DNA from 2 places in the Clostridium carnis genome. Region 2 is predicted to be linked to the other one. Evidence: riboswitches for the same ligand, from Rfam matches in the RefSeq annotation. Region 2 holds a riboswitch; the other holds the start of a gene.
The links. Region 2 has a riboswitch for S-adenosylmethionine ahead of ACYQ1T_RS09680 (methionine ABC transporter ATP-binding protein). Riboswitches for the same ligand answer to the same signal wherever they lie in the genome.
Positions count from the first base shown of each region.

Region 1: linked by a shared signal. The riboswitch ahead of ACYQ1T_RS07900 (O-acetylhomoserine aminocarboxypropyltransferase/cysteine synthase family protein) and the one ahead of ACYQ1T_RS09680 (methionine ABC transporter ATP-binding protein) in region 2 are both predicted to bind S-adenosylmethionine.

Region 1 covers NZ_BAAHYS010000001.1:1,650,939-1,656,718, forward strand. The annotation lists gene ACYQ1T_RS07880 (L,D-transpeptidase family protein) at 1-253, opposite strand, end outside; gene ACYQ1T_RS07885 (lactate utilization protein) at 419-1,057, shown strand; gene ACYQ1T_RS07890 (homoserine dehydrogenase) at 1,102-2,130, shown strand; gene ACYQ1T_RS07895 (5-formyltetrahydrofolate cyclo-ligase) at 2,176-2,733, shown strand; SAM riboswitch class I at 2,807-2,931, shown strand; gene ACYQ1T_RS07900 (O-acetylhomoserine aminocarboxypropyltransferase/cysteine synthase family protein) at 3,143-4,420, shown strand; gene ACYQ1T_RS07905 (homoserine dehydrogenase) at 4,445-5,665, shown strand; gene thrS (threonine--tRNA ligase) at 5,708-5,780, opposite strand, start outside.
Region 2 covers NZ_BAAHYS010000001.1:2,010,999-2,016,778, reverse strand. The annotation lists gene ACYQ1T_RS09690 (MetQ/NlpA family ABC transporter substrate-binding protein) at 69-884, opposite strand; gene ACYQ1T_RS09685 (methionine ABC transporter permease) at 950-1,585, opposite strand; gene ACYQ1T_RS09680 (methionine ABC transporter ATP-binding protein) at 1,585-2,550, opposite strand; SAM riboswitch class I at 2,657-2,844, opposite strand; gene ACYQ1T_RS09675 (DUF503 family protein) at 2,965-3,111, opposite strand; gene ACYQ1T_RS09670 (glycogen/starch/alpha-glucan phosphorylase) at 3,163-5,523, opposite strand; gene malQ (4-alpha-glucanotransferase) at 5,527-5,780, opposite strand, start outside.

The DNA of each region.
Region 1 (5,780 bases), 360 kb from region 2:
GAGCTTTACTAGTAATTTGCCAAGTACCTAGTGGTGATGGTGTAGTAGGTTTCCCTATAGCTACAGGATATACTTTTTCAAATTTATAATTATCCTTATTAATTAAAGTAAGAGTAAATGTATTTATATCTATATATATTATATAGTTAGTATCTTGAGAAGAAGTTTTTAAGCTTAAAGCTTTTGGAGTACTAAATGAAAGTACAACAAAATAAATAATAAACAAATATAATAAAAATTTTTTATTTCTCATAAAACCACCTCTCTCAGAACATATATAAATATATTTAAACAAATTAAATATATTTATACATAAATACAATTAATAAATATAAAACCGGTTTACTAAATGGCATTAAATATGTTAATATTAATGTATAAATTTGGATAGTATTATATAAGTTAAAGGAGAATTATAATGGATAAAGTTAAGAAGTGGAAATATGAATGTGATGGTAAAAAATTAGTAGGTATATTAAATGAGAGAAAATATAATGCAATTTATGTTGATAATATAGCAGAGGCAAAAGAGAAGGTTCTAGAGCTAGTTGAAGAAGGATCAAGTATAGCACTTGGTGGATCAGTTACTTTAAATGAAATGGACTTAGTAAATACAATAAGAAATGGTAATTATAATTTTTATGACAGATATCAAGATTTACCTTTTGTAGAAATAGTAGAAATAATGAGACAATCCATGGTTGCAGATTATTTAATTACTAGTACAAATGCAGTTACTGAAGCTGGAGAACTTGTTAATATGGATTGTTCAGGTAACAGGGCAGCGGGAATGATATTTGGACCCAAAAAGGTTATTGTAGTTGTAGGTGCAAATAAAATGGTTAAAGATATGGATGAAGCTTTAGATAGAATAAAAAGAGTAGCAATAATGAATGCTAAAAGAATAAATCATAAGACACCGTGTGCAGAAAGTGGAGTATGTGAGGATTGCTTTGTAAAGGGAAGAGTTTGTAATTATTTATCAGTAGTAAATAATGGCGCAAAATTTCCAGGTAGATTTACAGTAATTGTAGTTGGAGATGAAGTTGGATATTAAAAAATAGTATATAATAAACTTATAGAAATTGGGGAGGAGTTATTATGGATGTAGCTATAATAGGCTTTGGTGGTGTAGGGCAAGCTTTTATAAGTTTATTATGTAAAAAACGAGATTATTTAAAAAATAAAAATATTGAATTAAATATTAAATATATAATTCATAAAAGTGGTGGGCTTTACAACAAATATGGCATAGATATAGAGGATTTAGAAAAATTTTTAAAAGAAGGAAATTTGTTAAGTGAGTACTGTGGATATATAAAAAAAGATATCAACATAAATAATATAATAAAAAATAAAGATGTGGATATTTTAATAGAAGTAACAACTACTAATATAAAGGATGGAGAACCAGGGCTAACACATATAAAATTAGCACTTGAAAACTCTATAAATGTAGTAACAGGTAATAAAGGGCCAATTATATTAAAATATAATGAGTTAAAGGAAATTGCCTTAAAAAATAATGTTCATTTAGGAATAGGATGTACTACGGGAGGAGCTTTACCATCTATTAATGGTGGGATTTTTGATATTGCAGGAAGTGAGCTAATTTCTATAGAAGGAATATTAAATGGAACTAGCAATTATATACTTACACAAATGTATAAAAATAATATAAGTTATAAAAAAGCTTTAGAAGATGCTCAAAAATTAGGTATTGCAGAATTAGATTCTAGCTTAGATATAAGTGGATTTGATACAGCATGTAAAATAATAATATTAGGAAATATTTTAATGGGGGCATCATTAAACCTTAATAATATAGATATACAAGGAATTGAAAATATAACTATTGATGATGTAATAAGAGAAAAATCAAATAAGAGAAAAATAAAATTAATAGGAAAAGTATATAGTGAAAACAATATTATTAAAGGATACGTAAAGCCTGTTATAATAGATAGTAAACATCCATTATATTTTGTAGATGATAAAAATAAAGGTGTATTTTATTCTACAGATACATTAGGTGACATATCTATAATAGGTGGAGCTTCGGGAACTATTAATGCGGCAGCAGCAATATTTAGAGATATTATAAATATAATTAATGGGATATCGTATTAATATAAATTAGGATATTTAAGAATATAGTTTGTGGAGGTAAAATATATGGTTGCTAATAATAAAGTTAAAATAAGAAAAGAAGTATTAAAAGTAAGAGCTTTAATGAAAAAAGAAGAGAAAAAAATTAAAGATGAAATTATTTTTAATAAACTAATAGAAAGTAAAATATATATAAATAGCAAAAATATATTTACGTATATTAGTACAGAAGATGAAATAGACACAAAAAGATTCATAGAGTATGCACTTAAAGATAATAAGAAAATTTTTGTTCCTAAAATAATAAGGGAAACAAGAGATATGAAGGCTATAGAAATAAAGAGTTTAAATGAATTGGAAAAAGGTGTTATGGGGATTTTAGAACCAATAACATTTGAAGGTGAGATAAAAAAGGAAGGTATAGATATAATAATAGTTCCTGGAGCTGTATTTGATAAAGAGGGAAATAGAATAGGATATGGTGGGGGATATTATGATAAATTTCTTCTTAGTATATCTGAGAAGAAAAATAAAATTGCAGTTGCATATAGCTTTCAAGTATTAGATAAAATAAAAAATGAACCACACGATATTAAAGTAGATTATATTATATCTGAAAAATAAATAAAAATTCTAAGAAAAGTGTTGCATAAATATAGAAAAAATGTATAATAATTATATAATTAAATAAAACTAACTTTTATTAAGAATGGTGGAGGGACTGGCCCTATGAAGCCTAGCAACCTATTAGGAGATTGATTAAAGTATCAATTATATTTATGTGGTGCTAAATCCTGCAAGTGAAAGCTTGAAAGATAAAATGTTTAAAGTAATAAAACTATTGCTTAGAATTAGGTTTCTTAAGTTGCTTCTTATATAATAAGAGGCAACTTTTTTATTCTTTAAGAAATTATATTTACAGACTAATTGTGGATAAGTATAACATGTTAAGAAATATAAGTGATTTGATTTAAAGAATAAAAATAAATTAAGTTAACTTAACAGAAAGTAAAAATAAAAGGGGGCAATTAAAATGACAAAACAATGGGGCAAGGATACAATATGTATTCAAGGTGGATATTCTCCAAAGGAAGGAGAACCAAGGGTTTTACCAATATTTCAGACAACTACCTATAAGTATGAAGATCCAGATCACTTAAAAGATTTATTTAATTTAGAAGCAGTGGGGCATTTATATAGCAGAATATCAAATCCAACTGTATGTGCTTTAGAAGATAAATTTGCACAAATACAGGGGGGGATTGGAGCAGTAGCAACTGCATCAGGTCAGGCAGCCATATTATATTCAATATTAAATATTTGTAAGGTTGGGGATCATATTATATCTACATCAACTTTATATGGGGGAACTGTTAATTTATTTACTGTTAATTTAAAAAGAATGGGTATAGATGTAACTTTTGTTGATCCAGAAGCTGATGTAGAGGAAATATTATCAAAAGCAAATAAAAACACTAAATTAATCTATGGAGAAACAATAGGAAATCCAGGACTTAATATATTAGATTTTGATAAGTTTGCAAAAATAGCATCTAAATTAAAGATTCCATTTATAGTAGATAATACTTTAGGAACTCCTTATCTTTGTAATCCCTTTGAGCATGGGGTAAATATAATTGTACATTCTACAACAAAGTATTCAGATGGACACGCTCAAACTATTGGTGGAATTGTTGTAGATGGTGGAAATTTTAATTGGAGTAATGGAAAATTTCAAGATTTTGTAGAGCCAGATCCAAGTTATCATGGAATATGCTATGTAGAGACTTTTAAAGAGGGAGCATATATAAATAAATTAAGAGTAACCTTAGGTAGAGATTTAGGTGCATGTCAAAGTCCATTTAATGCTTATTTAACTAATTTAGGTTTAGAAACATTACATTTAAGGATGGAAAGACATTCTCAAAATGCTTTAAAGCTTGCTAAATGGTTACAAGATAATCCGAAGGTAAGTTGGGTTAACTATCCTTATCTTGAGAATAGCAAAGAGTATGAAAAGGCAAAAAAATACCTTAAGGGTGGCGCAAGTGGAATTTTAACTTTCGGAATAAAAGGGGATATAGAAGATGCTACAAAGTTTACTAAAGCTTTAAATTTAGTATCATTAGTAGTTACGTTAGGTGATGCTAGAAGTAGTATTTTACATCCAGCAACAACAACACATAGCCAACTATCAGAAGAAGAACAAAAAGCAAGTGGTGTAACAGCAGATATGTTAAGAGTTTCAGTTGGAATAGAAGGAATAGATGATATAATAGAAGATTTTGAAAATGCATTTAAGGTAATATAGAATTAACTATAAGAGGGGGATATTATGACTAAAATAGCTGTTATGGGGTATGGAGTTGTAGGGACAGGGTTAGTTGAGATAATTGATAAGAATAGAGAAAGTAATAATAAAGATATAATAATAACAAGTATATTAGTTAAGAATATAGAAAAGCATAAAGATAAAAAACATAATAATATTTTAACTGTAGATATAGAAGAGCTATTTTCTAAGGAAAGTGATATAGTCATTGAAGTTATTGGAGGGCTACATCCAGCTTATGAGTATGTAAAAAGAGCGTTGAATTATAAAAAACATGTTATTACAGCAAATAAGGATTTAATAGCAGAATATGGAGAGGAGCTTTTTAAAGTAGCAGAAGAAAGTGAAGTTACAATAAAGTTTGAAGCTGCTGTAGGTGGAGGAATACCTATAATAAAACCCTTAACCGAATCACTTTCAGGAAATAATATAATGTCTATTAAAGCAATATTAAATGGAACTACAAATTTTATATTAACAAAAATGGATAGAGAGAAGGTAAGTTATGAGGAGGCACTATCTGAAGCTCAAAAACTTGGATTTGCAGAGGCCAATCCAGATTCGGATGTTTTAGGATATGATGCTGCAAGAAAATTATCTATATTATCATCTATAGCTTATAATGAAAAGGTATATTGGAAAGAGCAAAGAATTGAAGGAATAACTAAATTAGATTTAATGGATTTTAAATATGCAAAAATGGTTAATAGTAGAGTTAAGCTTTTAGCAATAAGTGAGAAAACAGACGATGGTATATACTGTGTAGTAAGGCCTAGTTTAATTTCTGAAAATAATATTTTATCATTAATAGATAATGAAGTTAATGCTATTATTTTAGATGGAGATTCAGTTGGTGAAGCCTCATTTATAGGAAAAGGAGCAGGAATGCTTGCAACAGGAAGTGCTGTATTTAGTGATTTAAATGATTTAGTAGAAAATAGGTATTTGAAAAGTAAATTATTTAGTGGAAGTGAAGCTAAAATAAACAAAATCTATAATAAAGAATGTAGTGCCATCTTAAGAGTAGAAACTAATAATCAACATGAAGTAATTAAGGATTTTTCGACTAAATTCAAATATGTTAGAATATTAAATGCAGAGATAGAAGGTGAAATAGGATTATTTATAGAAGCAAAATCTGAAGCAGACATAGATGAATTCATAGAATCTATTAAAGAAAAGAAACATATATTTAAAATTAAAAAAATGATAAAAGTAGCCTAATAAAAAGGGGGTAGATTATTAAATAATCTACCCTAAAGTTTTTTACTTTTCCTTATTAGCTATTTCTAGTATTAATCTATTTTTTAGATCAGAAGTTTTAATTGCTCCTTCTTCA
Region 2 (5,780 bases):
TATATTAGTATTATAATACAATAAAACCACTTGAGATAAAAACTCAAATGGTTTTATTATATTTATTATTAGAATGTTGGAATTACAGCTCCATTATATTTTTCATTTATAAACTTCTTAACATTTTCTGAAGTTAACGCTTTAGTTAGAGCCTTTATTTTATCTGAATCTTCATTTCCTTTTTTAACTGCTAATATATTTCTATATACTTTAGCTGCCTCAGCATCTTTATCTTCAATAGCTAATGAATCTTTAGATGGATTTAAACCAGCTTCTATAGCATAATTCCCATTAATTACAGCTGCATCAACTTCTTCTAAAACTCTTGGTAATTGTGCCGCTTCTAATTCTTCAAATTTTAAGTTCTTAGCATTTTCTGTTATGTCCTTAGGTGTAATTAACTCTCCAGCCTTTAATTTTATTAACCCTTGTTTTTCTAATAATCTTAAGGCTCTAGCTTCATTTGATGGATCATTTGGTATAGCTATCTTAGCTCCATCTTTTAGTTCCTTTAACTCCTTTGTTTTTTTGGAGTATATAGCAATTGGTTCTAAATGAACTTCAGCTGTATAAGCTAAATTTAATTTCTTGCTTTCATTTGTTTCATTTAAGTATGATATATGCTGAAAATAATTTGCATCAATCTCTCCATCTGCTAAAGCTGTATTTGGTGTAACATAATCTGTAAACTCTACTATTTCTAATTTGTAGCCTTCCTTTTCTAGTTCTGGTTTTATATGCTCAACTATTTCCTTATGAGGTACTGGAGTAACTCCTATTTTAATTGTTTTATTATCTCCTTCGCTCTTTTTTGCCCCACATCCAACTAGCCCTAAAGCTAAAACTCCTGCTAATACTGTTACTAATATTGATTTTCTTTTCATATTGAATACCCCCTAAATTTTATTACTTATTTTTAATTTTTGAGCTTCTATCACTTTAATTTAAATTAAGATAGCTTTTTATATAAATAATTTCCTAAGGATTGAAGTCCTTGAACTATTACTATCAATAAAATTACTGTAACAATCATTATATCTGTTTGATATCTTTGATACCCATATCTTACAGCAACATCTCCAAGACCGCCTCCTCCTACTGTTCCAGCCATTGCTGAATATCCTATTATAGTTATAATAATTAATGTTAATCCTGATATAATTGATGGTACTGCTTCTTTAAACATTACCTTAAAAATTATTTGTGTATTTGAAGCTCCAAAAGATTTTGCTGCTTCTATAACTCCATTATCAACTTCTTTTAAAGCTGATTCTATTACTCTTGTAACAAAAGGTGCTGCTGCTATTGTAAGTGGCACTATTGCTGCTGTAGTTCCAATGCTTGTACCAACTATAAACTTAGTAATTGGAACTATTGAAACTATTAAAATTATAAATGGAAAACTTCTTAAAATATTTACTATATAATTTAAAACTTTATATACTACTTTATTTGGCTTTAATCCATCCTCTGCCGTTACTATTAATATAATTGCTGGTACAAATCCTAATATTAATGAAAATATTGTAGAGAACAATACCATTATTATTGTTTTATTAAAAGCTGGTATAAGAATATCAAGCATTAATTAAGCACCTCCAATATAATATTTTTTTCTTCTAAATATTTCATTACTTTTTCTTTATCTAAAGCATTAATATTTATTACTAAGCTTCCAAGTACATCATTTCTAAATTTCTCTAGCTTGCCCCAAACTATTGAAAAATCTACCCCAAGTTCTCTTGCCATCTTTGTTATAAGTGCATTTTCTGATGATGTACTTGGAAAGAATAGTTTTATGTTAATCCCTGTTGTCGGTAGTAATTCATCATTTTCTTGACCTAAGAATTTCTTAAGAGCTCCCCCTGGTTTTAGAAAAAGTTGCTCTGCTTTTCCCTCTGCTTTTAAAATGCCCCCTTCTATTAATGCAACTTTTTCACAAACTTCTTTAACTACCTCCATTTGATGGGTAACAATAACAATTGTAATTCCTAATTCCTTATTAATTTTTGAAAGTAATGCTAAAATATCCTTTGTTATTTTAGGATCTAAAGCTGATGTTGCTTCATCACAAAGTAATATTTTAGGTTCTAATGCAAGAGCTCTTGCTATAGCTACTCTTTGCTTTTGGCCTCCACTTAAATTATTTGGTTTAACTTTTGCCTTGTCTTCAAGTCCAACTAGCTTTAAAAGCTCCATTACTTTTTCATTTATATAACCTTTTTTATATCCCCAAACCTCTAATGGTAATGCAATATTTTCAAATACTGTCTTTCTACTTAAAAGGTTAAAGTTTTGAAATATCATTCCTAGGTTTTTTCTAAATTTTCTTATTTCATTATTCCCTAATTTATTTACTTCCTTTCCCATTACCTTCACAGATCCACCATTATATCCTTCTAATCCGTTTATACATCTTAAAAGTGTTGATTTTCCTGCTCCACTATGTCCTATAAGGCCGTAAATCTCTCCTTCTTTTATATTTATTGAAATATCCTTTAATACTTCTAACTTCCCAAACTTTTTATTTAAATTACTTATTTCTATCATATATTTCACCACCTAATTTAAATTTAATAATTAAATTTTTTAATATACAAAAAAAGCACTGGAGAATAAATCTCTAGTGCTTATAAAAATCGCCTGTTAATTTACCCTCTCATCTTTCAGCTATAACAGCTGCTGGAATTAGCACCACATTAATCTTTAAATAGTTTAATTAGAAATATTTAATAAATTTAGATATACCAAATTTATTGCTTATCTATTTAAAATTAACCTAATTTATTGATTATAGGTTGCTGGGTTTCACAGGGCCAGTCCCTCCACCACTCTTGATAAGAAATCTTTTAAAATTTATTAAGTTTTATTTATATTAATATACGATTTTTTCTTTTATTTGTCAATATAATTTTTGTTATTTTTCTATTATCTTTTTTTAGACTCTATTTTTTAATAAAGTTTTTAGAAAGTATCTTCATCTTTTTCTATTTCCATTATCTCAGCATCAGTATTACATTCTATAAAATTAATTATTTTTTCAATAGTTGAATCTACAATAGCAGAGTTATTACAAACACCTGAAATACCTATTACAATAATTTGGTGAATGTCTTGCTAATCAATTTCACCTACAGAGATATTAAATTTATTATTCAAATACTAATTGTTTTTTATCTTTTTTATATTCCAAATATCATTACTATATTCCATTATAGTTCTATCACTTGAGAATATGCCACCATTACATAAGTTTTCAAAGCAAATTTTTGCCCATCTTTCTTTATCTTTATATGCTTCAAAAAGATTATCTTCCATATCTTTAAATGCCTTAAAATCTGCTAATAGATAATATCCATCTCCATCTCTTAATAATGCATTATATATATCTTCAAAATATCCAAAGCCACTATCATCAAAAGTTCCATCTATTAATGAATCAACTACTCTCTTTAAACTCTTATCATTTTCATAGTAATATTTTGAATCATACTTTCCTTCTATTTTTTCTATATCCTCTACTCTTAATCCAAAAATAAAGTTATTTTCTTCCCCACTTTCTCTAACAATTTCTACATTAGCTCCATCATAAGTTCCAAATGTAGGAGTTCCATTTATCATAAACTTCATATTACCTGTACCTGAAGCTTCTTTACCTGCTGTTGATATTTGCTTAGAAACATCTGCTGCTGGAAATAATTTTTCTGCATAAGATACTCTATAGTTTTCTACAAATACTATTTTTATTTTTCCATTTATATCTTTATCATTATTTACTTTCTTAGCTATTTCATTAATAAATTTTACAATTCCCTTAGCTCTATAGTATCCAGGGAATGCCTTTGCTCCAAATATAAATGTATTATTAGGTATATCTAAATCTGGATTTTCTTTTAATCTATAATAAAGATCTAAAATATAAAATGCATTTAATAATTGTCTCTTATATTCATGTAATCTCTTTATTTGTATATCAAATATTGAATTTGGATTTATTTCTATACCTTCTGTTTCTTTAATATATTCTGCAAGTTGTACTTTCTTTTCATATTTTATATCCATAAATCTATTTAGTACATTTTTATCATCTTTATAAGTCTCAAGTTCTTTAAGCTTTGATAAATCTTTTATCCAATCTTCATTCCCTAAAAGCTCAGTTATTAATGCTGATAGTTCTTTATTACATAACCTTAACCATCTTCTAGGAGTTATACCATTAGTTTTGTTTTGGAACTTTTCTGGATATAATTTATACCAATTATTTAATTCAATATCTTTTAAGATATCTGTATGAAGCTGTGCCACTCCATTAACAGCAAAACTCATTGAAATAGCTAAGTTAGCCATTCTTACAAGTCCACCATCTATAATGCTAAATTCCTTAATTTCCTTATCTGAATATCCTTTTTCTTTCAATTCTTTAATAAAGTTTTTATTTATTTCATTTATAATTGTTAAAACTCTTGGGAAAAGTTTCTTCATTAACTTTTCATCCCATTTTTCTAATGCCTCTGCTAATATTGTATGGTTTGTATAAGCAAAAATCTTTCTTGATAATTCACTTGCTCTTTCAAATGTAACATTATATTCATCAACTAATATTCTTATAAATTCAGGTATTGCTAAAACAGGATGAGTATCATTTAATTGAAATACATGCTTTAATTCAAATTCATCAAAATTCATTCCATAAATACTTATATGCTTTCTAATAACATCTTGAAGAGAAGCACTTACTAGTAAATATTGTTGTCTTAACCTTAATATTTTTCCTTCTTTTGATGAATCATTTGGATATAATACTCTTGAAATATCCTCTGCTTTATTTTTAAGTTTTACTGCTTTATTATATTTCCCATCATTAAATGAATTAAAATCGAATTCCACTATTGGTTCACATTTCCATAGTCTTAATGTATTAATATTTTTAGACTTATATCCTATAATTGGAGTATCATAAGGAACGGCCTTAACCTCCATATCTTTAAACTTAACTATTACTGAATCTCTATCTTTTCTAATACTCCAAGGATCACCATAAGTTAGCCAGTTATCTCCTTCTTCATATTGATTTCCATCTTTAAAATATTGCTTAAATAGACCATTTGTATATCTAATTCCATATCCTTTTAACGGAACTTCCATTGCTGCTGCTGAATCCATAAAACATGCTGCAAGTCTTCCAAGACCACCATTACCTAATCCTGCATCTTCCTCAATCTCTTCTATTTTGTTAATATCTATATTTAACTCATTTAATAACTCTTTAACCTCTTCATATAAACCTAAACTAATAAGATTATTTCCTAATGCTCTTCCCATTAAATATTCCGCTGATAAATAATAAGCATTTTTTTCTGACTCATAAACTTTATTTGTATCTTGCCAATTATCTACTAAAATCTCCATTAATGATAATGATAATGCATTAAATATTTCATGTTCATTTGCATTTTCTAATTTAACACAATGATTTACTTTTAAATTTCTTTCAATGCTAGTTTTTAATGATACCTTATCCATAATTTACACCCTTCCATAAATCTTAGTTAATTTATATATACTTTCTGATAATTCTTGTGTGAAATATTTTTTTCTAGCTCTCCACTTCCAATTTTTACCTAAGGTAGATGGTAAATTCATTCTTGCTTCATTACCTAAAGCTAGAAAATCTTGCATTGTTGTTATAGCTAAATATGCAACACTTCCAAAAGCTCCTCTTATAAAACCTCTTGCTATTCCTTCTTCATAATTTAATGATAGATATTCTTTTGCATTAT